3 regions of the Streptomyces sp. NPDC096132 genome follow, and region 2 is predicted to be linked to each of the others. Evidence: riboswitches for the same ligand, from Rfam matches in the RefSeq annotation. Region 2 holds a riboswitch; each other region holds the start of a gene.
What was found. A riboswitch is a leader RNA that binds a small molecule or an ion and turns the genes downstream of it on or off. The one in region 2 is predicted to bind S-adenosylmethionine.
Positions count from the first base shown of each region.

Region 1: another riboswitch for S-adenosylmethionine. It lies ahead of ACIRF9_RS08445 (amino acid ABC transporter permease); the one in region 2 lies ahead of ACIRF9_RS06580 (aminotransferase class V-fold PLP-dependent enzyme).
Region 3: another riboswitch for S-adenosylmethionine. It lies ahead of thrC (threonine synthase); the one in region 2 lies ahead of ACIRF9_RS06580 (aminotransferase class V-fold PLP-dependent enzyme).

Region 1 covers NZ_JBIWGA010000003.1:136,206-145,545, reverse strand. The annotation lists gene ACIRF9_RS08465 (putative leader peptide) at 1-45, opposite strand, end outside; gene ACIRF9_RS08460 (GNAT family N-acetyltransferase) at 128-877, opposite strand; gene ACIRF9_RS08455 (ABC transporter substrate-binding protein) at 945-1,970, opposite strand; gene ACIRF9_RS08450 (amino acid ABC transporter ATP-binding protein) at 2,037-2,840, opposite strand; gene ACIRF9_RS08445 (amino acid ABC transporter permease) at 2,837-3,814, opposite strand; SAM riboswitch class IV at 4,171-4,294, opposite strand; gene ACIRF9_RS08440 (glutathione S-transferase C-terminal domain-containing protein) at 4,362-5,297, opposite strand; gene ACIRF9_RS08435 (putative leader peptide) at 5,670-5,786, opposite strand; gene ACIRF9_RS08430 (hypothetical protein) at 5,888-6,208, opposite strand; gene ACIRF9_RS08425 (hypothetical protein) at 6,171-6,650, opposite strand; gene ACIRF9_RS08420 (ABC transporter ATP-binding protein) at 6,647-7,351, opposite strand; gene ACIRF9_RS08415 (ABC transporter ATP-binding protein) at 7,348-8,058, opposite strand; gene ACIRF9_RS08410 (ABC transporter permease) at 8,039-9,340, opposite strand, start outside.
Region 2 covers NZ_JBIWGA010000002.1:483,497-492,836, forward strand. The annotation lists gene ACIRF9_RS06575 (PQQ-binding-like beta-propeller repeat protein) at 1-797, opposite strand, end outside; gene ACIRF9_RS06580 (aminotransferase class V-fold PLP-dependent enzyme) at 866-2,227, opposite strand; SAM riboswitch class IV at 2,350-2,466, opposite strand; gene trpD (anthranilate phosphoribosyltransferase) at 2,549-3,613, opposite strand; gene ACIRF9_RS06590 (cytochrome bc complex cytochrome b subunit) at 3,760-5,397, opposite strand; gene ACIRF9_RS06595 (Rieske 2Fe-2S domain-containing protein) at 5,394-6,455, opposite strand; gene ACIRF9_RS06600 (c-type cytochrome) at 6,452-7,264, opposite strand; gene ACIRF9_RS06605 (heme-copper oxidase subunit III) at 7,342-7,962, opposite strand; gene ACIRF9_RS06610 (hypothetical protein) at 8,140-8,541, shown strand; gene ACIRF9_RS06615 (Ig-like domain-containing protein) at 8,643-9,340, opposite strand, start outside.
Region 3 covers NZ_JBIWGA010000006.1:315,216-324,555, reverse strand. The annotation lists gene ACIRF9_RS17140 (ROK family protein) at 1-439, opposite strand, end outside; gene ACIRF9_RS17135 (ABC transporter substrate-binding protein) at 674-1,924, shown strand; gene ACIRF9_RS17130 (DUF3263 domain-containing protein) at 1,979-2,218, shown strand; gene otsB (trehalose-phosphatase) at 2,475-3,332, shown strand; gene ACIRF9_RS17120 (trehalose-6-phosphate synthase) at 3,320-4,741, opposite strand; gene ACIRF9_RS17115 (glucosyl-3-phosphoglycerate synthase) at 4,846-5,790, opposite strand; SAM riboswitch class I at 5,969-6,115, shown strand; gene thrC (threonine synthase) at 6,134-7,420, shown strand; gene ACIRF9_RS17105 (MoaD/ThiS family protein) at 7,533-7,811, shown strand; gene ACIRF9_RS17100 (cold-shock protein) at 8,265-8,471, shown strand; gene groL (chaperonin GroEL) at 8,805-9,340, shown strand, end outside.

The sequences.
Region 1 (9,340 bases), on a different contig from region 2:
GGCCACGCGCTGGAGGTCGATGTGGGGCCGGGAGTGGAGGTGCACGGTGTGGCGTATGTGGGTCACGACCGTCACCTCCCCCTTCTGGGCGCGTCCTGAGGGCGCGCGCGGCACATCTCGTCGTGAGTCACAACGCCCCGGCCTCGCCGGGTGTTCCCGGGGTGCGCACCGAGACGATGGTCGAGCGGCGGCGCAGCCGGAAGCCGAGGGACTCGTAGAGGCGGATCGCCGGGGTGTTGTCGGCGGCGGCGTGCAGGAACGGGATGTCGCCGCGCTCGCGGATGCCGTGGCCGACCGCGCGGATCAGGCGGGTGGCCAGACCCTTGCCCCGATGACCGGGGTCGGTGCAAACGGCGCTGATCTCGGTCCAGCCGTCGAGTCGGAGGCGTTCGCCCGCCAGGGCGATCAGCCGGTCCTGGTGGCGGATGCCGAGGTAGGTGCCGAGGGTGATCGTCCTCCGGAGGAAGGGTCCGGGACGGGTGCGGGCGACGAGGTCGAGGATCTCCGGCACCTCGTCGGTTCCGAGGGGGACGGCCTCGGGGGCGGGTTCGGTGCGGAACGCGCCGGTGGCGACGAGCTGGACGCCCTCTCCCCCGCCCAGCAGCTCCCAGCCGTCGGGAACGCGGTCGACGGGCTTGATCCGTACGGCCGTTCCGGGTCCGGCGAGGGTGTGCAGGTCGGCCCAGGCGTCCGGGTCGCGCGGGTCGGCGAGGGCGGCGAAGGCGTAGACGTCCGCCGGGTAGCGGGCGGCGCGGCCGACGCTTTCGGCGAGGTGGGCGTGCGGGCCGGTGAGGGCGGCCCAGACGGCGTTGTCGAGGGGGTGCGGGTCGGTGACGGTGGGGGCTCCGCCTCCGCGGAGGTCGATCGGGGAAGCCACGGAGGCGGAGTCCTTTCCTGTCGTGCCTAACTCAACTTGCATGGCTCACCGGTTCGGTGACGGTTGATCAGGAGTTGTCCAGCGGCAGGCCGGGCGGGTTGACCTCGGACTTGGCGACGGCCTCGTTGGAGAGGTTGTAGGCGGCCAGCCACTTGGCGTACTGCCCGTTCTTGATCAGGTAGTTGATGGCGTCGGCGAGCGGCTTGGCGAGGCCGCTGTCCTTCTTCGCGGTGGCGGCGATCAGGCCCTGGAGCGACTCGCCCGCGCCGGAGAACGTGCCCGCGTTACGGGTCGCGTTGGCGGTGCCCGCGGTCTGGGAGACGTTGTAGGCGATGCCGGGGTTGGGGCCGAAGAACGCGTCGATCTTGCCGCTGTTGAGTGCCAGGTAGGTGCCGTTGCGGTCCGGGAAGTACTTGACGGTGAGCTTCTTGCCCTCGGCTTCCAGCTTCTTCTTCCACTCCAGCAGGATCTTCTCCTGGTTGGTGCCGGAGCCGACGGAGACGGTGAGGCCGGCGAGGTTCTCGTAGTTGCCGTCGAAGTTCCAGGTGTTGGACTTCTTCACCTCGAAGCCGAGGTTGTCCTGCCGGTAGGAGGCGAACTCGTACTTCTTCTTGCGCTCCTCGGTGTCGGTGACGTTCGAGAAGGCGACGTCGACCTTGCCGCTGTCGATGCCGACGAAGAGGTTCTCCCAGGTGAAGTTCTTCGTCTCGGGCTTCAGGCCGAGGACCGCGGCCACCAGGCGGCCGAAGTCGGGCTCGGCGCCGGTGAGGGTCTTCTGGTCGTCGCCGACGTACGCCAGCGGGGCGAAGCCGGAGGGCAGGGCGCCGACGCCGATGTTCAGCGTGCCGCTCTTCCTGACGGCGTCCGGGAGTTCGGCGCTGATGGACTTGACCTCGGAGACCTTCAGGGTCGTCTCCTTGGCGGCGCCGTTGGACACCCGGCCGATGGTCACGCCGCCCGAGGCGGCGCTGTCGGTCGTGGTGGCGGCGTCGCTGTCTCCACCGCAGGCGGCGAGCCCGGTGGCGAGGGTGGCGACCGCGGTCGCCGCGGTGATTCCGCGAATCAGGCTGCGTCGGGTGAAGTGGGTGGGCATGGCCATCCTTTGGGGCTGGGTGTGATGAGAGAGGGTGATGCCGTGGGGGGAAGTCAGGGGGCGGTGTCAGAGCACCTTGCTGAGGAAGTCCCGGGTCCGCTCGTGCCGGGGCTTGTCGAGGACCTCGTGGGGCGGGCCCTGTTCGACGATCTTTCCGGCGTCGATGAAGACGACCCGGTCGGCGACCTCGCGGGCGAAGCCGACCTCGTGGGTGACGATGACGAGGGTCGTGCCGCTGGTCGCGAGGTCCTTGATGACGGCGAGGACCTCGCCGACGAGTTCGGGGTCGAGGGCGGAGGTGGGCTCGTCGAAGAGGATGACGCCGGGGCGCAGGGCGAGGGCGCGGGCGATCGCGACGCGCTGCTGCTGGCCGCCGGACAGCTGCCGGGGGTAGGCGCCGGCCTTGTCGGCGAGGCCGACCCGGCCGAGGAGTTCGCGGGCGAGTTCCTGGGCCTCGGGCTTGGCGAGCTTCCCCGTCGCCACGGGGGCGGCGGCGACGTTGTCCAGCACGGTCAGGTGCGGGAAGAGGTTGAAGTTCTGGAAGACGAAGCCGATGCGGCCGCGCTGGGTCAGGATGGTCCGCTCGCTCAGCTCGCGCAGCCGGTCGCCGTGCCGGCGGACGCCGATCGGCTCGCCGTTGACGCTGACGTAGCCGATCTCCGGCTTCTCCAGGTGGTTGATGACCCGCAGCAGGGTGGACTTGCCGGAGCCGGACGGGCCGAGGATCACGGTGACCTCGCCGGGCCGCACGGTCAGGCTCACGCCGTCCAGGACCCGGTGGGCGCCGTACCACTTGTGCACGTCGTGCACCTCGACGGCGGCGGGTACGACGTCGGCGACCTGATCGGTCTTCACGGTCTCGGTGGTCATACGGCGGCCTCCCGGCGGATGCGGGCCCGCAGGTCGGTGAGACCGGTCCGCAGCTTCTGCAACGGCGTCGGCGGCAGGGAGCGCGTGGCGCCCCGGGCGTAGTACCGCTCGACGTAGAACTGGACGACGGAGACGAGGCTGGTCAGGAGCAGGTACCAGACGGTGACGACGAGCAGCAGCGGCACGATGTCGCCGGGGTAGGTGGCGCCCATGGTCTGCGCGGTGCCGAACAGGTCGAGCAGCGACACGTAGAAGACCAGCGAGGTGGACTTGATCAGGCCGATCAGCTGGTTGACGTAGTTCGGGGTGATCGACCGCAGGGCCTGCGGGAAGACGATCTTCCAGAACTGGTAGCCCTTGGGCAGTCCGAGCGCCGAGGCCGCCTCGTGCTGGCCCTGGTCGACGGAGAGGATGCCGCCGCGGACCACCTCGGCGGCGTAGGCGGCCTCGTTGAGGCTGAGGCCGACGACGGCGATCACCATGTCGGTGGCGAGCCGGGACTCGTCGAAGGTGAAGAAGGCGGGGCCGAAGGGGACGCCCAGGCTCAGCGTCTGGTACAGGGCGCTGAAGTTGTACAGGAAGAGCAGGACGACGATCAGCGGGATGGAGCGCAGCGCCCAGACGTAGGTCCAGCTGACCGCGCGCAGCACCGGGCTCTTCGACAGCCGGGCGAGCGCGAGCAGGATCCCGCCGAGGAGGCCCAGCACGGCGCTGTACGCGGCGACTTCGAGGGTGATGAGCAGTCCGTCGAGGATGACCGGCCGCAGGAACCAGTAGCCGAAGCGGTCCCACTGGTAGAAGGGGTTGGACACCAGTCCGTGCGCGAACTGGGCCACCAGCACCAGCACGACGGCGGTGGCGATCCAGCGGCCCGGCCGGCGCAGCGGCTGGACGCGCTGCGCGGTGAGCTTCTCTGACGGGGTGTCGGCGGCGGGTGCCTCGGCGAGGGTCACGGCGCCTGGGGGTTCACTCATGAGGGGCTCCGGCGGGAGTCGGGCACCCCGGGCCGGCGCAGCCGCGGTGGGCGGCCGTCGTCAGACGTACGGCGCACGGATGCGTACGGGGAACCGGGGTGGGGCGGTCAACGGCACACCGCTCGGGCGGTGTTCGTCAGGAACGCGGAGGCGGGGCGGGGACTTCGGAGAGGTCAGCCCCGACAGCGGGCACGGCCCGGTGCGGTACACAGTGCGCTGTTCACGCGGAGCAGATCGACGGCGCGGTCGGCGACGAGCGGCTGCGCGGACGGGTGTACGCAGCCCCGGAGGCGGCGGGGCGCCGTCCTGAGAGCTGCGTACATGGGTGTCTCCGTCACTGTTGTGGCCCTCAGGGGCCCTCGCGCTTACCGAAACGTCCTTGCCGGTACGTCATCCGGTCCGGTCGTCACCTGGGGCACCCCACCGCGGTGCGAGGGTTGCCGGTCAGCAAGCCAGGGCTTGTCGCTGACACTCATGACCGTTCTGGTCCGTAAGTAAGGCAGTTGACCGATCGAATGTCAACGGCCGTCCAAGGAGCGGACTTGCTTCAGTCCCCGTTGACCTGCGGAGGGGCGCCGTCGCCGTCCGCCGCGTGGGTCGCCCAGTCCAGGATCTGGACGGCCGAGCCGGCGGCCTCCAGGCCCTGGCAGCGGGCGCGGTGGCGACGGGCGATGCCATCGAGGTCGAGGTGCGCGCCGAAGGCCGGGTGGGCGGCCAGCCGGCGGGCGTAGGCCCACAGGGCGGGGTGTCCGGCGATGCAGTGCACGGCGTCCGCGTCGAGGTGATGCCGGTGCACGGTGTCGAGCTGGACCAGCGCGACCCACAACTCCACGTCGGCGGCCGTGATCTGATCACTGATCAGGTACGGCTGGGCGCTGAGCCCTTGCTCCAGCACGTCGAGTGTGGTGAGGAGCTCGTCGAGCGCGGCGGCGCGCTCCGCCTCGCCCGCTCCCGCGTCCCCGGCGCGCTGTGCGGCCCCCTCGATGCCCCGCGCGCACATCCGCTCGACGGCCTCGACCTCCGACTCGGCGCCGCGCGGGTACAGCGCGGGCCGACCGCCGCCGAAGCTCCCCCAGCCTTCGGCCGGGGGGTCCCCCATCTCGCTGCGCTCGGCCAGGTCGCGGGCGATGTCGGGCCCGTGGGTGGAGACGATCCGGCCGGACCAGTCGTCGCTGAGCACCGGTGCGAGAGCCGGGCCGGTGTAGCGGTGGGCGCTGGCGTCGTAGAGCGGGCGCAGTGCCCGATGGCCGCCGTCGGGACAGTCGGGCACGGCGGGCAGGAAGGTCACCGGACAGGCCCGGTCCAGGCCGAGGAGGGTGTGGGTGACGGCGATGCGCAGGCCGTCCGGGTCGGCGGTGGACAGATGGAGGCGGTAGCGGCGCGGCACGGCGTAGTGGCCACTGCGCGCGTCCCGCCCGATGCGGCCCCGGAAGGCGGGGGCGGGGCGGACGGGCAGGTGGGTGGCCAGCGGTGTGACGGACATGACTCTCCCCGGAGGCGGGCGCGCTGAGGGACGTGCGCGCGGCGGATGCGACGTCGAAAAGGGAGACGGCCCTCGTCCACACGCGCCGACCGGGGCGGTGCCCGTGGGACACCGCCGTGGCTTTCGGCGCGGGGAGGGCCCGGCTCAGCCCCGGGCGGGTCTTTCGGATCAGCCTGACTCGGAGCCGCGGCGCCTGGGTGACGCCGGTGAGCGGGTCCTGGTGCGTGCAGCTGCGAGGCGGAGGAGGGAGCCGACGCGATGGAGGTCCCCCCGCTCGAGCGAAGTCGAGAGTGGGGGAGTCGGGGACCGACGACAACGCCGCAGATGAGCGTGCCAGGACCCGCGGCCCCAGGCTGATCCGAAAGACCCGCCCTAAGGGCTGATGGCGCTGCAGACGCGCTGCAGGTCGATGTGACGGCGGGAGGTGAGGAGGGGTGACGACCATGCCGTGCGGCTCGCTCGGCCGGTGGCCGTCTCCAGGCACCCCATGTTTCCCTACCCGTTCACTAGGATTCCTGGATCGAGTGTCGATCCGCCTCCGGCCGACGTCAAGGGGGCGTCCACCAGGTGAGTACGGGAGGCGGGGTCCGTCAGTCGGAGGCGGGCAGCGCCTTGGGTGCCTTGACGGTCAGCGGCTCACCTCCGAAGGTCAGCGGGCCCGCGCCGGAGGCGGTGCAGAGGAGTTCGAGGGTGTCGGCGGCGTCGACGTACCGCTTGCCGATCAGGGTGCCGGGCGCTTCTCCGGCCGGCGGTGCGGTCAGGGCCTGTCCGGCGGGGACCATCGGGGTGCCGCCGCACTCGATGGGGCCGGTGGCGCTCTCGGGGGCCCGGATGACGATCACCCGGGTGGTGCCGGTGGCCGAGGCGAGCTGGTCACCGGGGCGCGGGGTCGGTGCGGGCGACGACACCATGGCGCGGTTCTCCTTCTGATGTGACGGCCGGTGTGACGGGCATGGCGACTGCCGTGGTGGCTGGGGGCGGGGCCGGGGTGGCCGGCGGGTCGGTGAGCCGCTCCCCGAGGCGGTCCAGGTCGTACGACTGGCGGGCGAGCCAGAACCGCAGGAACCCGGTGAGGGAGTAGCGCAGGAAGAGCGCGCCGCCCACCACCGCCGCGGCGACTCCGCCGAGGCCGAGAGCGAGGGCGTCGCCCTGGCCGAGGGCGGAGTCGGTGGCGTGGGCGAGGGGGAAGGCGAGGCCGGCGAGCACCAGGCCCGCGAGCATCAGCAGTGCGCCGAGGCGCAGCCAGAGGGTGGCACGGGAGGCGGCCGGGTCGGGGATCCGCAGCTCGGCGAGTTCACGGGCGAAGCGTTCGGCCCGGTCTGCGGACGACGCCGGCACGGGGGTCGTGGTCATGGGGTGCTCCCCAGGTAGTAGGAGGAGAGTTCGGCGTGCAGGGAGCTGTCGGGGTGGCCCTGCCACTGGACGCGGCCGCGGACGAGGACGGCGGCATGGTCGGCGATCTTCAGCACGGCGGTGGCGAACTGTTCGACGACGAGCACGGCGACGCCCTGCCGGGCGATCTCGGCGACGAGTTCGTACAGTTCGGCGACGACCAGCGGGGCGAGGCCCATGGAGAGTTCGTCGAGGAGCAGGACGGCCGGATCGGTGGCCAGGCCCCGGGCGAGGGCCAGCATCTGCTGCTCGCCGCCGGAGAGGGTGCCGGCGTGCTGGGTGCGTCGGCCGCCGAGGACGGGGAAGCGGGCGTAGGCGGTCTCCTCGATCTCCTCCCGGGTGCGGCCGGTGAAGGTCATCATCAGGAGGTTGTCGCGGACGGTGAGGTTGGGGAAGACGCCCCGGCCCTCGGGGACGAGGCAGACGCCGGCGCGGGCGAGGTCGCGGGGGCGGAGGCCGGTGGCGTCCCGGCCACCGAGCAGCAGGCGCCCGCCGGTGGGCGGGTGGACCCCGGCGGCGACCTTCAACACCGTTGTCTTTCCCGCCCCGTTGGGGCCGAGGAGGGCGACGACCCGGCCCGCGGCGACCTCGAGGTCCACGCCGTGCAGGACGGTGATGCCATGGTAGGCGGCGCGGACGCCGGACAGGGCCAGCAGGCTCATGCTTCCCCCAGGTAGGCCGCGAGAACCGTCTCGTCCTGCTGGATCCGGGCCGGCGGACCGCAGGCCACGACCCGGCCCAGGTCGAGGACGTACACCTCGTCGCACACGCTCATCACCAGGCTCATGTCGTGCTCGACGAGGAGGACGGCGGTGCCGTCGGCGGCGAGGGAGCGCAGCAGCGCGGCGAACCGCTCGGTCTCCTCGGTGTCCTGGCCGGCCGCGGGTTCGTCCAGGAGCAGTACCCGCGGCCTGAGGACGAGCGCACGGCCCACCTCGACGAGACGGGCGATGCCGGTGGGCAGGGCGTCGGCCGGGTCGTCGGCGCGGGCGGTCAGGCCGAGCCGGGCGAGCACGGCGTCGGCGCTGCGGGCGGCGTGGCGGCGTTCGGGGCCGAGTTCGGCGGCGACGAGGAGGTTGTCGCGGACGGAGAGCCGGCCGAAGAGTTCCAGGTGCTGGAAGGTGCGGGACATCCCGCGCCGGGCCCGGCGGGCGGGCCCCTCGCGGGTGATGTCACGCCCGTCCAGCCGGACCCGGCCGGTGCGTGGCCGCCGTAGTCCCGAGACGACGTCGAACAGGGTGCTCTTCCCGGCCCCGTTGGGCCCGATGAGCCCGGTGACCCGGCCGGCCTCGGCGGTCAGGGACACGGTGTCGAGGGCCCGGCGTCCGCCGAAGGCGACGGTCACCTCCTCAGCCCGCAGCAGTGGCACGGCCCAGCACCTCCCCGTCCTCGGGCCGCCAGGGGCGGCGTACTCCCCACCACTCGGGCGGCAGGTCGGCGGGCGTCCCTCGACGTGCGGCGGCACGGATCCGCAGGGCCACGGCCGCCGCGAGGGCGAGGGCCGGCAGGAGCCAACCGTTCACCGCGTCCAGCGCAGCGAGCAGCCAGCAGCCGGCCAGCACCGCGCCCAGCGCCCCCAGCAGCAGCCGGTCCCGGGCGAGCGGCGCCCACTCGTCGCGCAGCTGTGCGATGACCCCGCTCGGGCTGTGGGCGAGGCCCATGCCGGCCAGGGCGATGAGCAGCGCGGACAGGTCCTGGGCCCAGGTGCCGAGTTCGCCGAGCAGTTGGGTCGGTACGACGAACGCGACGCCCGTGAAGAGGCCCGCGCCGACCGAGCCCAGTCCGGCGATGACCGCGATCAGGAAGAGGGGCAGCCCGGCGACGAGGTTGAACTGCTCGGCGGTGACGGTCTGCAGCTGCATGCCGTACAGGGCGCCGCCCAGCCCCGCGATGCCGGCCGACAGCGCGAAGACGGCGACCTTCGCGCCGAGGAGCCGGCCGCCGAGGGTGGCGTAGGCGGCCTCGCTGTCGCGCAGCGCGATCAGCCGGCGCCCGAACCGGCCCCGGCGCAGCGCGGCCACGCCGAGGGAGGCGAGGGCGAGACAGACGGCGGCCAGCAGGAGCAGCTGGGCCGGGCTGGTCAGCCGCAGTCCGAGGAGGTCGGGTCCGGTGACGTTCACCGAGCCCTGGTCGAACAGGGCGATCCGCACGCCGAGGACGTGGAAGGCGGGCAGGGTGAAGATCCACCGGTCGAGGACGACGGCGAACGCGGCGGTGCCCAGGGCGAGATAGATGCCGGACAGCCGCAGTGCCGGTATGGCGACCAGCGCGCCGACAGCCGCGGTGACCAGCACGGCGACCGGCAGCGCCCACAGCTCGCCGTGCGCCCCCAGGTGGCCCCACACCACCGCGCCGATCCCGGCGATGGACAGCTGGCACAGGGAGACCTGGCCGGCGAACCCGGCGAGCGGCACGTACGACAGGGCGATGACGCCGAGCGCGAAGACCGCGCCGTACGGGACGAGGGCGTCCTCGGAGAGAACAGTGACGAGGACCAGGGCGAGGGTGAGGACGGCGGCGGCGAGGAGCAGGGTGCCGCGGCGGCCGGGGAGCGGGACGGGGACCAGGCGACGGTCGCGGCCGCGCAGCCGGCGGTGCGGGAAGGCGAGCAGGGCGAGGAGGAGGAGCAGGGCGGGGGCGGCCAGGCGCAG
Region 2 (9,340 bases):
GTGGCCGCGACCACGTCCGCGGGCGTCGGCCGTGCGCCGGGGTCGTCCCGCAGACATGACTCCACCAGCGGCAGATCCGCCTTCGGTACGGCGGACAGATCGACGTCCCCGGTCAGAATCCGCAACAGGACAACCGAATCCTGTCCCTCGCCGAACGGTTCCCGTCCGCCGGCGGCATACGCGAGGACCGCGCCCAGCGAGAAGACGTCACAGGCCGGCCCCACCCGGGCGCCGTTGCGGATCTGCTCCGGCGAGACATAGCCGACCGAGCCGACGACCACCCCGGTCCGGGTCAGCGCCGTCCCTTCCAGGGCCCGGACGATCCCGAAGTCGATGACCCGGGGACCGTCGGAGGCGAGCAGGATGTTGGAGGGCTTGAGATCCCGGTGCACCAGCCCCTTGGCGTGGATCGCGGCCAGCGCCTCGCCCAGCGCGGCCGCGAGGAGCCGTACCGCGTCCCCCGGCAGGGGCCCGCCGTCGAGCACCGCGTCCCGCAGGTTCGGCCCGGCCACGAACTCGGTGGCCATCCACGGCCGTTCGGCCTCGGTGTCCGCGTCCACGACCCGCGCGGTGTACGTGCCCGCCCCTCCGACGCTCTGCGCGGCCCGCACCTCGTGCCGGAACCGCGCGCGGAAGGTGCGGTCCTCCGCGTGTTCGGCCCGCACCACCTTCACGGCCAGCCGCGGCCCGCCCCGCGCCTCGGCGAAGTACACCTCCCCCATGCCGCCGGATCCGAGTCTGCCCAGGACCCGGTAGGGACCGATGGTCCGAGGATCCGTCTCGCGCAGCTCCTGCACCCCGTGCTCCCCCTGCCCTCCGTACAGTTGCTGAGGGGAGCGTATCGGCCCGGGTAGACGTCGGTACGTCAGACGGCCGGGACGCAGCGGCCGTCCTCCGTGCGGTACGTCCACTTCGCGCCGTCGGCCACCAGCTCCCGGACCGCCGCCACGAAGCGGTCCACGTGCTCGTCGGGGGTGCCGGCGCCGAAGCTCACCCGGATGGCGTTGAGGGACTTCTCGCCCGGGGCCGCCTCCGGGGCGCCGCACTCGCCCTGGGTCTGCGGGTCGCTGCCCAGAAGGGTGCGCACGAGGGGGTGGGCGCAGAACAGGCCGTCGCGGACGCCGATGCCGTACTCGGCGGAGAGGGCCGCGGCGAAGTGGGAGCTGTTCCAGCCCTCGACGACGAAGGAGATCACGCCGACCCGCGGGGCGTCGTCGCCGAAGAGGGAGAGGATCCGGACCTCCGGGACCTCGGCCAGGCCCGCCCGCACCTTCTCGACGAGGTGCTGCTCGCGGGCCACGAGGGTGTCGAAGCCGGCCTCCGTCAGCGCCTTGCAGGCCGACGCGATGGAGTAGGCGCCGATGACGTTCGGGGAGCCGGCCTCGTGGCGGGCCGCGCTCTCGTGCCACTCCACGTCCACTCCCCCGTCCTCGCGCCGGGTGACCTTGCGGCTGGCGCCGCCGCCGGCCAGGTACGGCTGGGCCTCGCGCAGCCAGTCCGCGCGGCCCGCGAGGACGCCGGAGCCGAAGGGGGCGTACAGCTTGTGCCCGGAGAAGGCGACCCAGTCGACGTCGAGGTCCTGGACGCTCACCGGGTGGTGCGGGGCGAGCTGCGCGGCGTCGAGGACGATCCGGGCACCGTGGGCGTGCGCAGCAGCCGCCAGTTCGCGTACGGGCCACAGCTCGCCGGTGACGTTGGAGGCGCCGGTGACGCACACCAGGGCGGGGCCCTGGGGGTCCCGGGCGGCGAGGGCCCGCTCCAGGGTCTCGACGGCCCGCTCCGGGGTGCGCGGGGCGTCGAGGTAGGTGACCCGGGCGTCCTTCCAGGGCAGCAGGCTCGCATGGTGCTCGGTCTCGAAGACGAAGACCTGGCAGTCGGCGGGCAGCGCGGCGGCGAGGAGGTTGAGCGAGTCGGTGGTCGACCGGGTGAAGATCAGCTGGTCGTCCTCGCGGCAGTCGAGGAACTCGGCGACCGTCCGGCGGGCGTTCTCGAAGAGGTCGGTCGACAGCTGGGAGAGGTAGCCGGCCCCGCGGTGCACGCTGCCGTAGTAGGGCGCGTAGGCCGCCACGTCGTCCCAGACCCGCTGGAGGGCCGGGGCGCTGGCCGCGTAGTCGAGCGCCGCGTAGGTGACCTCGCCGCCCGTGACGAGCGGGACGGTGACATCCCGGCCCAGAACGGGCAGCGGGGCACAAATGGTCTGGGCGGAGGCAGCGGTGGAGACAGACATGGGGAACTCCCGTGAGAAAAGAGAAAAGTGAGATGGGTGTGCGGAGGCGGGGCTCGGCGCCCTATCGCATTCGCTTGCTCACGGAAGACTCCTCGAACGACCAGGATCCCTGGTTCGTGAGGGATCCGCGCTTGCCGTGGACCTCGCTGCCCACGGCCTGGTCTTCACCCGGGGCACCCCGCCACGGACGGAGGGTTGCCGGACAGTCGGCCGGGGCCTCATGACTGTCACTCATGACCTGGTACAGGAACGTACGTGAAGTGATCGTCGTCCCGCAACCCGTGTCCGGATCGCGGGACGACCATCGGGGTGACGTGACGGCTAGGCGTTGCTGGCCGCGACCCAGCGCTCCAGGGCCCGCTTGGCCGCGCCAGAGTCGATGGACTCGGCCGCCTTGGCCATGCCGGTGCGGATCTGCTCGGCGAGGGGCCCGGGGCCCGGGTCGAGGGCCACCAGGGCCGCTGCCGAGTTCAGGAGTACGGCGTCCCGTACGGGGCCCGTCTCGCCGTCCAGGAGGCGGCGGGCGACCTCCGCGTTGTACGACGGGTCCCCGCCCCGCAGGGCCTCCACCGGCACCAGCTCGATGCCGACGTCACGCGGGTCGAAGGACTCCTCGGTGACCTTGCCGTCCCGGACGGCCCACACCCGGGAGGTGGCCGTCGTGGTCAGCTCGTCGAGGCCGTCGTCGCCCCGGAAGACCAGGGAGGAGTTGCCGCGCTCGGCGAAGACACCCGCGACGACGGGCGCCATGCGCGGGTCCGCGACCCCGACCGCCTGGGCCCGCACCCGGGCCGGGTTGGTCAGCGGACCGAGGATGTTGAACACCGTACGGATGCCCAGCTGGCCGCGTGCGGCGCCCGCGTGCCGCAGCGCCGGATGGAACTTGATCGCGAAGCAGAAGGTGATCCCGGCCTCCTGGGCCACCTCGGCCACCCGCGCCGGGGTCAGCTCCAGATTGACGCCGAGCTTCTCCAGGACGTCCGAGGCGCCGGAGGCGGAGGACGCGGCCCGGTTGCCGTGCTTGACGACCGTGGCGCCCGTGCCGGCGACGACGATCGCCGACATGGTGGAGATGTTGACGGTCTTGGCGCCGTCGCCGCCCGTGCCGACGATGTCCACCGTCCGCCCGGGCACCTCGATCACGTTGGCGTGCTCGTACATGGCCCGGACGAGGCCGTTGATCTCCTCGACGGTCTCGCCCTTGGCCCGCAGGGCCACCACGAACCCGGCGATCTGCGCGTCCGTCGCCTCACCGCGCATGATCCGGTCCATCGCCCACGCCGTGGCGTCGGCGCTCTGGTCACGGCCGTACAGCAGGGCGTTCAGCACGTCGGGCCAGGAACGGCCCGCCGCGGTGTCGCCTCCAGCGGGGGTCACAGCGCTCATCAGCCGCTCCTGGGTGTGTCGTACCGGATCGCGAGTTCTCTCGTCGGAGAGTGCGCTCCCACCCTATCCAGCCGGGAGGCACGGCGAAGGGCCCCGTCCGAACACCGGACGGGGCCCTTCGACCGTGGCGTGGCGACGCCGGAGGATCAGTGGTGGCCGTGGCCGCTCGTGATCTCCTTGTACTCCTCGACAGTCGGCTTCGGGATCTGCTGGTCCTCGCCGAAGTACGCGTTGCTGATCTTGGCGCGCAGCTTCTCGGACCGCTTGATCTTGCGCTCGACGCCGTTCTCGTCGACGGCCGGACCGATCGCGACCGGCTCGTACTGCTCGTGCGCCGTGATCGTGTGCAGCTGCTCCTGGCTGAGCGGCTCGTGGACCTCGATGAACTCACCGTGCGGCAGGCGCTTGATGGTGCCGGTCTCGCGACCGTGCAGCACCTTGTCCTTGTCGCGGCGCTGCAGGCCGAGGCAGATCCGCTTGGTGAGGATGTACGCGATGACCGGTCCGACGAAGAAGAAGATCCGGACGAACCAGGTGATCGAGTTGATCGACAGGTTGAAGTGCGTGGCCCACAGGTCGTTGCCACCACCGACCAGCGTGATCATGTACATCGTGACCCAGGCGACGCCCAGCGCGGTGCGCGTGGGGGCGTTGCGCGGACGGTCCAGGATGTGGTGCTCGCGCTTGTCGCCCGTGACCCACGACTCGATGAAGGGGTAGAGCGCGAGCGCCGCGAGGACGACACCGAAGAGGACCAGCGGGATGAACACGCCCAGGACCAGGGTGTGGCCCCAGAGGTTGACCTCCCAGCCCGGCATGAAACGGATCAGACCCTCGGCGAAGCCCATGTACCAGTCGGGCTGGGCGCCGGTGGACACCTGGTCCGGACGGTAGGGGCCCATGGCCCAGATCGGGTTGATCTGCGCGATGCCGGCGATGAGCGCGATGACACCGAAGACCAGGAAGAAGAAGCCTCCGGCCTTGGCCATGTACACCGGCAGCAGCGGCATGCCGACGACGTTCTTGTTGGTCTTTCCGGGGCCCGCGAACTGCGTGTGCTTGTGGTAGAAGACCAGGATCAGGTGGCCCACCACCAGGCCGAGCATGATGCCCGGCAGCAGCAGGATGTGGATCGAGTAGAACCGCGCCACGAAGTCGTGGCCCGGGAACTCCCCGCCGAACAGGAACATCGAGATGTACGTGCCGACGATCGGCATCGACAGGATGGCGCCCTGGGTGAAGCGGACACCGGTGCCGGAGAGCAGGTCGTCCGGGAGCGAGTAACCGGTGAAACCGGTGAACATGCCGAGGACGAACAGCAGGAAGCCGAACAGCCAGTTGATCTCACGCGGCTTGCGGAACGCGCCGGTGAAGAACACGCGCATCATGTGCACGAACATGGCCGCGAGGAAGATCAGCGCCGCCCAGTGGTGGATCTGCCGGATGAGCAGACCGCCGCGCACGTCGAAGGAGATGTGCAGGGTCGAGCTGAACGCCTCGGACATCAGCTGTCCCTGGAGCGGGACGTAGCTGCCGTGGTACTCCACCTCGTTCATCGACGGGTGGAAGAACAGCGTCAGGTACACACCCGTCAGGATGATGATGATGAAGCTGTAGAGCGCGACCTCGCCCAGCATGAACGACCAGTGGTCGGGGAAGATCTTGCGCATGTTGGCCTTGGCCAGGGAGTAGATCCCCAGCCGGCCGTCGGCCCAGTCGGCGATCCGCTCGCCGGCCGGCGCCTTCCCGCGTTCGCGGGACTCGGTGTTCTCTGTCGTACTCATCCGCGCTCCCAGAAAGCAGGACCGACGGGCTCTTCGAAGTCGCCGAGCGCCTCGAGGTAGCCCTCGTCGTTCACGCCGATGCGCAGCTGCGGCAGAGCGTGACCGGCCGGGCCGAAGATGACCTTGGCACCGTCGGAGAGGTCGAAGGTGGACTGGTGGCAGGGGCACAGCACGTGGTGTGTCTGCTGCTCGTACAGGGAGATCGGGCAACCGACGTGGGTGCAGATCTTCGAGTACGCCACGATGCCCTGGTGGGACCACTCGAGTTCCTGCTTGTCCTTGATGTCCTCCGGCTGGAGCCGGACGATCATCAGGGCCGCCTTGGCGATCTCGTTCTGGAAGTCCTCGTCGTGCTCCTCCAGGCCCTCGGGCTTGGCGAAGGTGAGCGAACCGACGGCGACGTCCGAAGGACGCAGCGGCTCGTTCGTGTTCATGTTGACGAGGAGCTTGCCCTTGGCCCACAGCGTGTGGCGCAGCTTGTCCTCGGGCAGCGGGCCCAGGTCGCGCAGCAGCACGACACCGGAGAGCGGCACCAGGGTGAGCGCGCCGAACATCGTGTTGCGGATCAGCTTGCGACGGCCGATCGCCGATTCCTTGGCGCCCTGCTTGAAGTCCGCGTGGACCTTCGCACGGACCTCGGGGTCGGCCGCGATCGCGTGACGGTCGTCGGCGACCTCGACGTCCGACATCAGGGTGCGGGCCCAGTGGACCGCGCCGGCGCCGATGGTGAACAGCGCCGTGCCCAGCGTCAGACCCAGCGCGAAGTTCAGCGCGCTGAGGTGGCCGATCGGGAACACGAAGATCGACTTGTCGGCGGGGATCGCCACGTACGCGGCGATGAAGGCGACGGTGGCCAGCATCGACAGCGTGAACAGCAGGGCGACCGTGCGCTCGGACCGCTTGGCGGCCCGCTCGTCGATGTCCTGGATCCGGTGCTCGTGGGGCGGCAGCCCCGGGTCGGCGAACGGGTTCTTCTCGTCCGCGACGCCTACGGCCGTGCCGTGCGCGTGGCCCTGCTCTGCGGGCAGGTTCTCTTCTGGAATGTCTTGGCTACTCATGACTTCTTGGCCTTTGCGGTCCGAGCGGCGACCCAGACGGCGACCGCGATCAGGGCACCGAGGCCGAAGATCCAGGAGAACAGACCCTCACTGACCGGCCCGAGGCCGCCCAGCTCCAGACCACCGGGGTTGTTCGTCTCGTCGCTGTTGACCGCGTGCAGGTACGCGATGATGTCCTTCTTGTTCTGCTCCGACAGCGTCGTGTCGGGGAAGGAGGGCATGTTCTGCGGGCCGGTCTGCATGGCCTCGTAGATGTGCTTCGGGTCCACGTCCTCGAGGGTCGGAGCGTACTTGCCCCTGGTCAGGGCACCGCCCTTGCCGGTGAAGTTGTGGCACTGCGCGCAGTTGGTGCGGAACAGCTCGCCGCCCTTGGCGATGTCGGCGCCCTCCGGGCCGTACTCGGCCTCGGTCGGGATGTTCGGGCCGGCGCCCAGGGAGGAGATGTACGCGGCCAGCTGGTCGATCTCGGCCTGCGTGTAGACGACCTTCTTCCGGGGCACCTGCGCGCCCTGGGAGGTCGCGGCCGGCATACGCCCGGTGCCGACCTGGAAGTCGACGGCCGCGGCGCCCACGCCGACCAGGCTCGGACCGTCGGAGCTGCCCTGACCGCCGGTGCCGTGGCAGCTTGCGCAGCCTACGGCGAAGAGCTTCTTGCCCTCGTCGATGGCCAGGGACTGGGCGGTTTCATCTGCCTTCGCCTGGCTCGCGGGCGCGAACGCGGCGTACAGCCCCCCCGTGCACGCCAGCGCGAGGAGTAGGACGACGAGCGCCGCCAGCGGATGGCGTCGTCGTGCGGAGAGCTTTTTCACGGATTACCCCGGTGTCAGGATCTTCTGCGTCGATGCTTCTGGGTGGTGCGCTTCTGCGGCGCGTGGAACGGGCCCGGCTACTTGATCATGTAGATCGTGGCGAAGAGGCCGATCCAGACGACATCGACGAAGTGCCAGTAGTAGGACACGACGATCGCGGCGGTCGCCTGCTCGTGGGTGAACCTCTTGGCCGCGTAGGTGCGCCCGAGGACCAGCAGGAAGGCGATGAGGCCGCCCGTCACGTGCAGGCCGTGGAAGCCGGTGGTCAGGTAGAAGACCGAGCCGTACGGGCCGGAGGAGAGCGAGAGCCCGTCCTTCTTCACCAGCTCGGTGTACTCGTAGATCTGACCGCCGATGAAGATCGCACCCATGATGAACGTAACGATGAACCAGCCCCGGAGCTTCTTCACGTCACCGCGCTCGGCGGCGAAGACGCCGAGCTGGCAGGTGAGGGAGGAGAGCACCAGGATCGTGGTGTTCGTCGCCGAGAACGGGAAGTTCAGGAACTCGGCCTGACTCTTCCAGTACTCGGCCCCCGTCACCGATCGCAGGGTGAAGTACATCGCGAAGAGGGCCGCGAAGAACATCAGCTCGGAACTCAGCCAGATGATGGTTCCGACGCTGGTGAGGTTCGGCCGATTGACCGACGGGTGCGCGTGCCCGGTTTCTACTGTCGTTGCTGTCGCCACGACCGACATTATGTCGGTCGCTTATCTCGCGCTCACTCCGGGGGGTGCCGTTCGGAGTGTTCGCAGGGTGCGTACGCCCGGATGGCCCATCGAAGTGGTGTTCCAGGCGGTGTTGACGCGGTGTTCATGGGAGTAGCATCCGCCGCAACGGTTCTGTCCGTACGACGCCGAAGTCACGGAGGAAGCATGCAGGCGACCGCGACGGTGCTGGTCTACAGCGACGACTCCAACACCCGCGAGCAGGTCCGGCTCGCGACCGGGCGCAGGCCGGCTCCGGACGTCCCCCTGGTGGAGTTCGTGGAGTGCGCGACGCCCGAGGCCGTCGTCAGGGAACTGGACAAGGGCGGGATCGATGTCTGCGTGCTGGACGGCGAGGCCGTGCCGATGGGGGGCATGGGGGTGTGCCGGCAGATCAAGGACGAGGTGTTCCAGTGCCCGCCGGTGCTGCTGCTGATCGCTCGGCCTCAGGATGCGTGGCTCGCGACCTGGAGTCGCGCTGACGCGGCGGTGACCTTGCCGGTCGAGCCTGTGGAGTTCGCCTCGGCGCTGGCTTCTCTGTTGCGGCAGAAGAGGTTGCTGAGCGCCTGAGAGGGTGCGGTGTGAGGTCGTGGGGCGACTGCGGGCCGTCGTGGGCTGCTCACGCCCCGCGGCGGAGCCGCACATCGACACAGCCCCGCGCCCCTGGTGGGTCACAGCACCGTAGGCCGGAGAGTGGTCGTGTCGGGCTGGGTCTTCTGCTTGCCGGTGGTCAGCGCGCTGCCCGTCCGCCACTTCGTCCAGTCGACGTTCCAGTCGCCGAAGCCGTTGCCGAACGGTTCCATCGTGTTGCCGTAGCTGTTGATCACCTTGACGACGTCGCCCGGGCGGACGTGGTCGAAGAACCAGGCCGCGTTGGATGTGCTCATACCGGTGCAGCCGTGGCTGACGTTGGCGTAGCCCTGGGAGCCCACCGACCAGGGGGCGGCGTGGACGTACTCGCCGCTCCAGGTGAGCCGGGTGGCCCAGTAGACGGGGAGGTCGTAGGACTCCGAGGAGCCCTCGGCTATGCCGACGGTGGAGCTGCGCATGCGGACGAACTGCTCCTTGCCGAGGACGACCTTGACGCCGTTGCGGGTCTCGAAGCCGGGCTTGCCGGTGGTCACGGGGAAGGTGTTGACGACCTCGTCGTTCTTGTAGAACGTCAGTGAGTGGGCCGAGGCGTCCGTGACGGCTATGACCCGGTCGCCGATGCTGAGGTTGACGTCCTTCGAGGTGGTGCCCCACAGCCGGTCGCTGATCCGGATGCCGTTGAGGTTGCTGTGGGCGCGGATCGTGGCGTGGGCGGGCCAGTAGTCCTTGGGGCGGTAGTGGAGCTCCTTGTCGTCCACCCAGTGCCAGCCGCCCGGTA
Region 3 (9,340 bases), on a different contig from region 2:
CGATCGCGCCGGCGATGCCGGTGCCGAGCGCCACGAACAGGAAGCGGTCCGCGCCCCGGGCCGCGCCGACGCGGCCCTCGGCGAGCCCGCCGGTGCGGACGTCGTGGCCCAGGGCGACGGGGGCGCCGAGCCGTGCGGTGAGCAGCTCGCGCAGGGGTACGTCCCGCCAGCCCAGGTTGGCCGCGTAGGCGGCGACGCCGTGCGTCTCGTCGACGATGCCGGGTACGGCGACGCCGGCGGCGGCCGGGGGTTCGCCGAGGTGCTCGACGCCGTGGGCGCGCAGGTCGGCGGCGAAGTCGAGGATGGCGGCGACCACCGCGTCGGGGCCGCGCTCACGGCCGGTGGCCCGGCGGTCCTGGTGCAGGAGGGCGCCGTCGGCCCCGACCAGCGCGGCCTTCATCCCGGTGCCGCCCACGTCGAGGGCGATGACATGTCTCACGGGAACAGTGTGGCCCGAGGACCCACAAGAGGTCTAGTCCACTTACCCCTCTGGGGAGTACTGTGCGCCCCCAAGTGGCCCGAAAGAGGTCTAGTCCACACATGTGGTGTAGACCTTGGTCCGGATAACGGTCCATTGGTAGGAACAATCAGTTGTCCATATATTGGACAATCACTCTGGAACCTCGGGAGAAGCGCAGTGCAGCGGGCAGGTAAGTCGGGAACGATCGCCGGGATGATCGCGGGGGTGTCCGCACTGGGCATGACCGTGGTCCTCTCCGGCTGCGGACTCACCGGAGGCTCCGGTGACGTCACCCTGAGACTGGTCGCCGCCGACTACGGCGACAGCAGTGCCAACAGCTCCAAGAAGTACTGGGCCGAGCTCGTCGAGGCCTACGAGAAGGAGCACCCGGACGTCACGGTCGACGTGACCGTCTACTCATGGAACGACGTCGACGCCAAGGTCAAGGCGATGGTCGACGCGGGCAGGGCGCCCGACATGGCGCAGATCGGCGCCTACGCCGACTACGCGGCCGCCGACCAGCTGTACAAGGTCGACGACGTCCTCTCCGTCACCACCCAGGCCGACTTCGTGCAGCAGCTCGCCACCGCCGGCAAGGTGCGCGGAACGCAGTACGGCATGCCGTTCGCCTCCTCCACGCGGCTGCTGTTCTACAACAAGACCCTCTTCACCAAGGCCGGGATCACCCCGCCGACCACCTGGGCCGAGCTCGCCGAGGACGCCGAGGCGCTCAAGGCCGAGGGCGTGAAGTACCCCTACGCGCTGCCCCTCGGGCCCGAGGAGGCACAGGCCGAGACCATGCAGTGGCTGCTCAGCGGCGGAGGCGGCTACACCCAGACCGTCAGCAGCTACAGCATCGACTCCACCGAGAACATCGACACGTTCACCTGGCTGAAGGACAAGCTGGTCGGCAAGGGCCTCACCGGGCCCGTCGCGCCGGGCAAGCTCAACCGCGCGGACGCGTTCGCCGCGTTCGCCGACGGACAGGTCGGCATGCTCAACGGCCATCCGTCCCTGATGAAGACGGCCGTCGAGAAAGGCGTGAAGGTCGGCATGGTGCCGATGCCCGGCGTCGACGGCCCCAGCAGGGTCGCCATGGGCGTCGCCGACTGGATGATGGCCTTCAAGGAGAACGGGCACGCCGAGGAGATCGGCAAGTTCCTCGACTTCGTCTACGACGACGAGAACGTGCTCGACTTCTCCCGCGAGTACGACCTGTTGCCGGTCACCACCTCCGCCTCCCTGGTCATGAGCACGGCCGACGAGGACGCCGAGCTGCGGCCGTTCCTCGAGGAACTCCCGCTGTCCCAGCTCTACCCCGTGGGGCGGACCTCCTGGGCGCAGGTCAGCGCGTCGGTCAAGCAGCGGATCGGCAAGGCCGTCTCGTCGTCCGGCAGTCCCGCCACGGTCCTGGGCGATCTGCAGGCGACGGCCACTGGCGCGGAGAACGACACCGGCGAGTGAGGCGACGACGCCTTGGGCGGGGGCGGTGACAGTGGGCGGCGGTACGGTGCAGCCATGGAGCGGCACGAGGAGCAGCTGGGGGCGAGGGAGCGGAGCATCCTCGCCCTGGAGGGGCGAGGCTTTCCCGGGCCCGGCACGAAGGAACGCGCCATCCGTGAGGAGCTGGACCTGTCGCCGGTCCACTACTACCAACTCCTCAACGCCCTCCTCGACGATCCACGCGCCCTGGCCCACGCCCCGGTGACGGTGAACAGGCTGAGGAGGGTGAGGGAGGCACGGAGGGGCGAAAGATGACCTCCGCCGGCTGACTTCGGCTGCGGGTCCGTCGTGGCTGGTCGCGCCCACGCGGCGGAGCCGCATATCGACACAGCCCCGCGCCCCTAGGTGTGCGCAGCTGCCCGGCGCCAGAAAGTGCCCCCCGCTCGAGCGGAGCCGGGAGTGGGGGAGGGTGGGCGTGGCGGCACCCCGTGAGCGCCGGGCTGCGCGACCCACCCCCGCCCAGCCACCAGCACCGGCCCCGGCTCCGGCGCCCCGCGGCTATCGTCGCCGTATGGGCACCCAAGAGACGCACTCCACGGACCCCGCACCCACTACCCCCGCAGGCCGCGCCGCGCTGGACGCGATCCTCAGCAGCCCGTCGACCACCCTCGTCGCCCTCGACTTCGACGGCACCCTCGCCCCCATCGTCGAGAACCCGGAGGACGCCCGGGCCCACCCCGACGCCCTCCCCGCCCTCACGGCCCTCGCCCCGAAGGTCGCCGCCGTCGCCGTCATCACCGGCCGCCCGGCCGAGGTCGCCGTACGGAACGGCGGATTCGCCGGAGCGGAGGGCCTGGAACACCTCGCCGTCCTCGGCCACTACGGCGCCGAACGCTGGGAGGCCCGCACAGGCAAGATCACCGCCCCCGCCCCGCACCCCGGCGTCGCCGCCGTGCGGGCGGAGCTGCCGGACGTCCTGGACAAGGCCGCCGGGCGATGGCCGGGCGTCTGGGTGGAGGAGAAGGGCGGCCGGGCCGTCGCCGTCCACACCCGCCGCGCCACCGAACCCCAGGCCGCCTTCGACGCCCTGCGTGAACCCCTCACCGACCTCGCCGGCCGCCACGGCCTGATCGTCGAACCCGGCCGACTGGTCCTGGAGCTCAGGCCCCCCGGCATGGACAAGGGCGTCGCCCTCCTCGACCACGTCCGCGAGACCGGCGCCGAGTCCGTCCTCTACGCCGGCGACGACCTCGGTGACCTCCCCGCGTTCGCCGCCGTCGAGCGACTCCGCTCCGAAGGCGTCCCCGGCCTCCTGGTCTGCAGCGGCAGCACGGAGGTCGCCGAGCTGGCGGCCCGCGCGGACCTCGTCGTCGACGGCCCGGCCGGGGTCGTACGGCTGTTGCGGGAGCTGGGCGGTCAGCTCGGCTGAAGTCGCTGCAGGGCGGTCAGCTGGTCGAGGAACCACTGGGCCGGGGGCAGCGCGGTCGCGGCCGCCGCCAGCCGTTTGGCGCGGTCGGCTCGCTCCTCCGGCTTCATGGTGAGGGCCTCGTGCAGGGCGCGGGCGGTCTCCAGGACGTCGTACGGGTTCACCACGATCGCGTCCTCGCCCAGCTCCCAGTACGCCCCCGCCTCCCGCGACAGCACCAGCGCGCAGCCCTCGTCGGAGACCAGGGGGACCTCCTTGGCGACGAGGTTCATGCCGTCCCGGATGGGGTTGACCAGAGCCACGTCCGCGAGGCGGTACGCGGCGAGGGAGCGGGCGAAGTCGTCCTTGAGGTTCAACAGGACGGGCGTCCAGCCGGGGGTGCCGTACCGTTCGTTGATCTGCTCCGCGACCCGGCTGACCTCCGCCGTGTACTCCCGGTAGACGGCCAGGTCCTGGCGGGACGGGTACGCGAAGGCGACGTGCACGACCCGCTCGCGCCACTCGGGGTGGTCGTCGAGCAGCTGACGGTAGGCCAGCAGGCCGCGCACGATGTTCTTCGACAGCTCGGTGCGGTCGACCCGGACGATCGCCTTCCGCCCCTCGCCGCCGATCTCCTCGCGCAGGGCGGTGATCCGCTCCTCCACGTCCGGCCGGTGCGAGCGCTCGCGCAGGAAGTCGGCGTCGGCGCCGAGACCGTGCACGCCGATCCGCGTGTTCCCCAGGCCGCCGGCGAACTCCGTACAGCACGCCGTGAACGCGTCCGCCCAGCGCCGGGTGAGGAAGCCCAGGCGGTCCGCGCCCAGCATGCCCCTCAGCAGCCGCTCCCGGATGTCCGCGGGCAGCAGCCCGAAGTAGTCCACGGGTGCCCACGGCGTGTGCGAGAAGTGGCCGATGCGCAGGTCGGGGCGGAGTTCGCGGAGCAGCCCGGGGACCAGACACAGGTGGTAGTCCTGGACGAGGACCGCCGCGCCCTGCGCCGCCTCCTGCGCCAGGGCCTCCGCGAAGGCGCGGTTGTACGTCTCGTACGACGCCCACTGGCGCCGGAACTCCGCGTCGAAGACCGGCTCCAGCGGGGTCTGGTAGAGCAGATGGTGGATGAACCAGAGGACCGAGTTGGCGATGCCGTTGTAGGCGTCCGCGTGCACGTCGGCGGGAATGGGCAGCATCCGCACGCCCTCCTCGCCGACCCCGCGCCGGACCGCCTCCCGGTCGCCGTCGGACAGCGCCGAGCAGACCCAGAGGGCGCCCGCTTCGGGGCCGATGGCCGACAGACCGGAGACCAGCCCGCCACCCCCGCGTTTCGCGTGCAGCGAGCCGTCCTCGCCCACCGTGTAGGAGACCGGGCCGCGGTTTGACGCGACCAGCACCTGAGCACCCCGAGCAGCAGCAGCAGCGTCGTGCGTGGAAGCCATACGCCTCAACCTAGCCCGGACGGGAAACGCTCAAACGTACGGTCGCAGCCGGTAGGCGGGCCGTTTCCGGCCGTATATCACCCGTATACGGCCCGCCCCCGGTGTTACGCGACCTTGCGCGCCGCGTACTCGGCGATCTCCGCCATCGGCGGCCGTTCCTCGGTGTCCACCGAGTAGGTGCGCGGCTCGAAGCCGTCGCCGCCGCGCTCGAACTGGGTGAGGGACGGGCGGATCAGGTGGCCGCGGGCCAGGCGGAGCTGGGCGGTGCGGTAGATCGCCGCCGCCATCCGGCCGAGCGCCTGCCCGTCCTGGTGGCGGTGCTTGCGCACCCCCACGTCCACCTGTGCGAGGGCGTCCAGCCCCACCAGGTGCAGCGCGTCCACCAGCATGCCCAGCTCGACCCCGTACCCGACGGGGAAGGGCAGCTGCTCCAGCAGGCTGCGGCGGGCCGCGTACTCACCGCCGAGCGGCTGCACGAAACCGGCCAGCTGCGGCCAGTGCATGTTCAGCAGGGGCCGGGCCATCAGCTCGGTGACCCTCCCGCCCTGGCCGGCCGCGCCGGCCAGGGGACGGTCGTACATGCCCTTGACCAGGTCCACGCCCGGGTCGGTGAGCAGGGGGCCCACGATGCCCGAGACGAAGTCGGAGGAGAACTCCCTCAGGTCCGCGTCGATGAAACAGACGATGTCCCCGGTCGTGACGAGCAGCGAGCGCCACAGGACCTCGCCCTTGCCGGGCACGGCCGGGATGCGGGGGAGGATCGTGTCGCGGTGGACGACACGCGCGCCCGCCGCCGCCGCGACCTGGGCCGTACGGTCGGTCGAGCCCGAGTCGACGACGACGATCTCGTCGACGAGCGGGACCTGTTGCATGAGGTCGTGACGGATGACGGCGACGATGTCGCCGACCGTCTCCTCCTCGTTCAGCGCGGGCAGGACCACGGACACCGACTGGCCCGTGGCGCGCTTGGCCGCCAGGATCCGGTGGAGCGGGCGATCGGTCACCGACCAGGAGCGGGTGGCCAGCCAGCGCTCGGCTTCTTCCAGCACAGTCAGCGGCTCCTCACTGTCGTGATCACACCGGGTGCACGGCAGGTGACCGTGTGATCCATCTCGCGGTTCGGACGACTATCTCAACTGTCCTGGCCTTCGGTTACAGTCTTGAACAACGCGGATGACCATCGCATGTCCGAGGTCATCAGGCGTTCAGCGTTCAACAACCACATACCGCTCATCCAGAGGGGCAGAGGGACACGGCCCGATGAAGCCCCGGCAACCCTCCAGCCGGTCTGACCACGTCGTCGTGGTGAGGCTCCCGGCTAGGGAAGGTGCCAAATCCGTCTCACGGCGAGATGCGTCGTGAGGAAGATGAGGAGAAAGGGCCTCGCCTCACATGGCTGCGCAGACTGTTGAAACCACCACCGCCTCCACCGTAGACCTGGGTCCCGCCGCGGCGTTGAGCTGTCGCGAGTGCGGTCACCGCGTCCCCCTCGGCCCGGTCTTCGCCTGCGAGGAGTGTTTCGGCCCGCTCGAGATCGCGTACGACTTCTCCTCCTACGAAACGGAGGAGCTCCGCAAGCGCATCGAGGCGGGACCCGCGAACATCTGGCGCTACGCGCCGCTGCTGCCCGTCCCGGCGGACGTGGCGGACAAGCCCAACATCAACCCCGGCTGGACCAAGCTCGTCAAGGCCGACAACCTGGCGCGTGAGCTCGGCGTCGACGCCGGCAAGCTCTTCGTCAAGGACGACTCCGGCAACCCGACCCACTCCTTCAAGGACCGGGTCGTCGCCCAGGCCATCGAGGCCGCCCGCGCCTTCCACTTCACCACCCTCTCCTGCTCCTCCACCGGCAACCTGGCCGGCGCGGTGGGCGCCGCGGCGGCGCGCGCCGGCTTCCGCTCCTGCGTGTTCATCCCGCACGACCTGGAGCAGGGCAAGGTCGTCATGGCCGCGATCTACGGCGGCGAGCTCGTCGGCATCGAGGGCAACTACGACGACGTCAACCGCTTCTGCTCCGAGCTCATCGGCGACCCGGCGGGCGAGGGCTGGGGCTTCGTCAACGTCAACCTGCGGCCGTACTACGCCGAGGGCTCCAAGACGCTCGCGTACGAGATCGCCGAGCAGCTCGGCTGGGAGCTCCCCGACCAGCTGGTCGTGCCCATCGCCTCCGGCTCGCAGCTCACGAAGATCGACAAGGGTCTGCAGGAGCTGATCAAGCTCGGGCTCGTCGAGGACAAGCCGTACAAGATCTTCGGCGCGCAGGCGGAGGGTTGTTCGCCGGTGTCGGTGGCCTTCAAGGCCGGGCACGACGTCGTCCGGCCGCAGAAGCCGAACACCATCGCCAAGTCGCTGGCGATCGGCAACCCGGCGGACGGTCCTTACGTTCTCGACATCGCTCGGCGTACGGGTGGGGCCGTGGAGGACGTGACGGACGAGCAGGTCGTCGAGGCGATCAAGATCCTCGCCCGGACCGAGGGCATCTTCGCGGAGACCGCCGGGGGTGTGACCGTCGGCGTCACGAAGAAGCTGATCGAGAACGGGCTGCTGGACCCGACGAAGACCACGGTGGTGTTGAACACCGGTGATGGTCTGAAGACGCTGGATGCGGTGGCTGGTACGGGACTCACCGCGACGATCCGTCCGAACCTCGAGTCCTTCCGTGAGGCTGGGCTCGCCTAAGAGTCGTTGTTCGTCTGCGGGCCGGTGGGGGCTGGTCGCGCCCCGCGGCGCAGCCGCAAATCGATACAGCCCCGCGCCCCTGAAAAGCACGCACCTGACCGGAGGTCACATCGTGAGCGTCAACGTCCGCATCCCCACCATCCTGCGCACCTACACCGGCGGCGCCGCCGAGGTCTCCGCCGAGGGCGCGACCCTCGGGGAGGTCATCTCGGATCTGGAGAAGAACCACACCGGGATCGCCGCCCGGGTCCTGGACGACCAGGGCAAGCTGCGGCGGTTCGTCAATGTGTACGTGAACGACGACGACGTCCGGTTCGAGCAGGGGCTGGAGACGGCGACGCCGGACGGCGCGGGTGTCTCCATCATCCCGGCCGTCGCCGGCGGCTGCTGACCCTTGTTCAGTACCCACCGGTAGTAACCGTCGGTAACAGTGATTACCGAGAGTTCATCGAATTGCCCCCTCCGTGAGAGAAGCGGAGGGGGCAATTCAGTGTGGTTGAGCGCGGTACAGTTGGGGAACCGGGTCGCGAAACCCTGATCCGGAGCCTTTGAATTCTGCCTTACGCCCGACAAGAAGTGGCCAAAGTGCGTGCCGCTTCCGTGGCTTTTGTGGCTTTTGCGGGGCCCGACTTGCCCTGAATTCTGGCGAATTCTCGCCACATTCCGGATCGTGTGCGTCCAGAATTCTCGTCCAAGTGACCTGTTGCAGAGGGCAGTTGGACAGATACATTCGGCCGCGGTCGACGCGTTCCGGCGCACGCCCCCAATCCAACTGGGGGGTGAGGTCTGACCCGGATCCGCGAAGTGTGGATCTGTGCAAGGGCCAGTAATAGGGGAGTTAGGCATGGCTCAGGGCACCGTCAAGTGGTTCAACGCGGAGAAGGGGTACGGCTTCATCGCGGTCGACGGTGGTGCGGATGTTTTCGTCCACTACAGCGCGATCCAGATGGACGGGTACCGCACCCTGGAAGAGGGTCAGCGGGTCGATTTCGAGATCTCGCAGGGCCAGAAGGGGCCGCAGGCGGACATGGTCCGACTGGCGACCGGCTGAAGCACGCGCCGACTGACAGCGTCGTTCTTCTGTTTCATCTTCGAAGGGCTCGTACCTCCTGGGTACGGGCCCTTCGGCATGGCCGGGAGGGGCGCGTGGGCGGCGCGGGGCGCCCGTGTTCACCTGCGGATCAGGCGGAGGCGCTTGCACTCGACCATGCCGAGTGCTAATCATTGGCGTTAGCACTCTGAAGGTGAGAGTGACAAAGAAGGACCGGGTCGGTGAGGCCCGCAGGCCAGGTGGGGCAAGGAACCACGCGGCATGCGAGCCGTCCGTCGCGGGCGCGGGCGCGGTCCGAAGGAATCACCCCCAGTCCTGGAGGGACCACTTCACATGGCCAAGATCATCGCGTTCGACGAGGAGGCGCGGCGCGGCCTCGAGCGCGGCATGAACCAGCTCGCGGACGCCGTGAAGGTGACGCTCGGCCCCAAGGGCCGCAACGTCGTCCTCGAGAAGAAGTGGGGCGCCCCCACGATCACCAACGATGGTGTGTCCATCGCCAAGGAGATCGAGCTCGAGGACCCGTACGAGAAGATCGGCGCCGAGCTGGTCAAGGAAGTCGCGAAGAAGACGGACGACGTAGCCGGTGACGGCACGACGACCGCGACCGTCCTGGCCCAGGCCCTGGTCAAGGAAGGCCTCCGCAACGTCGCCGCGGGCGCCAACCCGATGGCTCTGAAGCGCGGTATCGAGAAGGCCGTCGAGGCGGTCTCCGGTGCGCTGCTCGAGCAGGCGAAGGATGTCGAGACCAAGGAGCAGATCGCTTCCACGGCCTCCATCTCCGCCGCCGACACCCAGATCGGCGAGCTGATCGCCGAGGCCATGGACAAGGTCGGCAAGGAAGGCGTCATCACCGTCGAGGAGTCCCA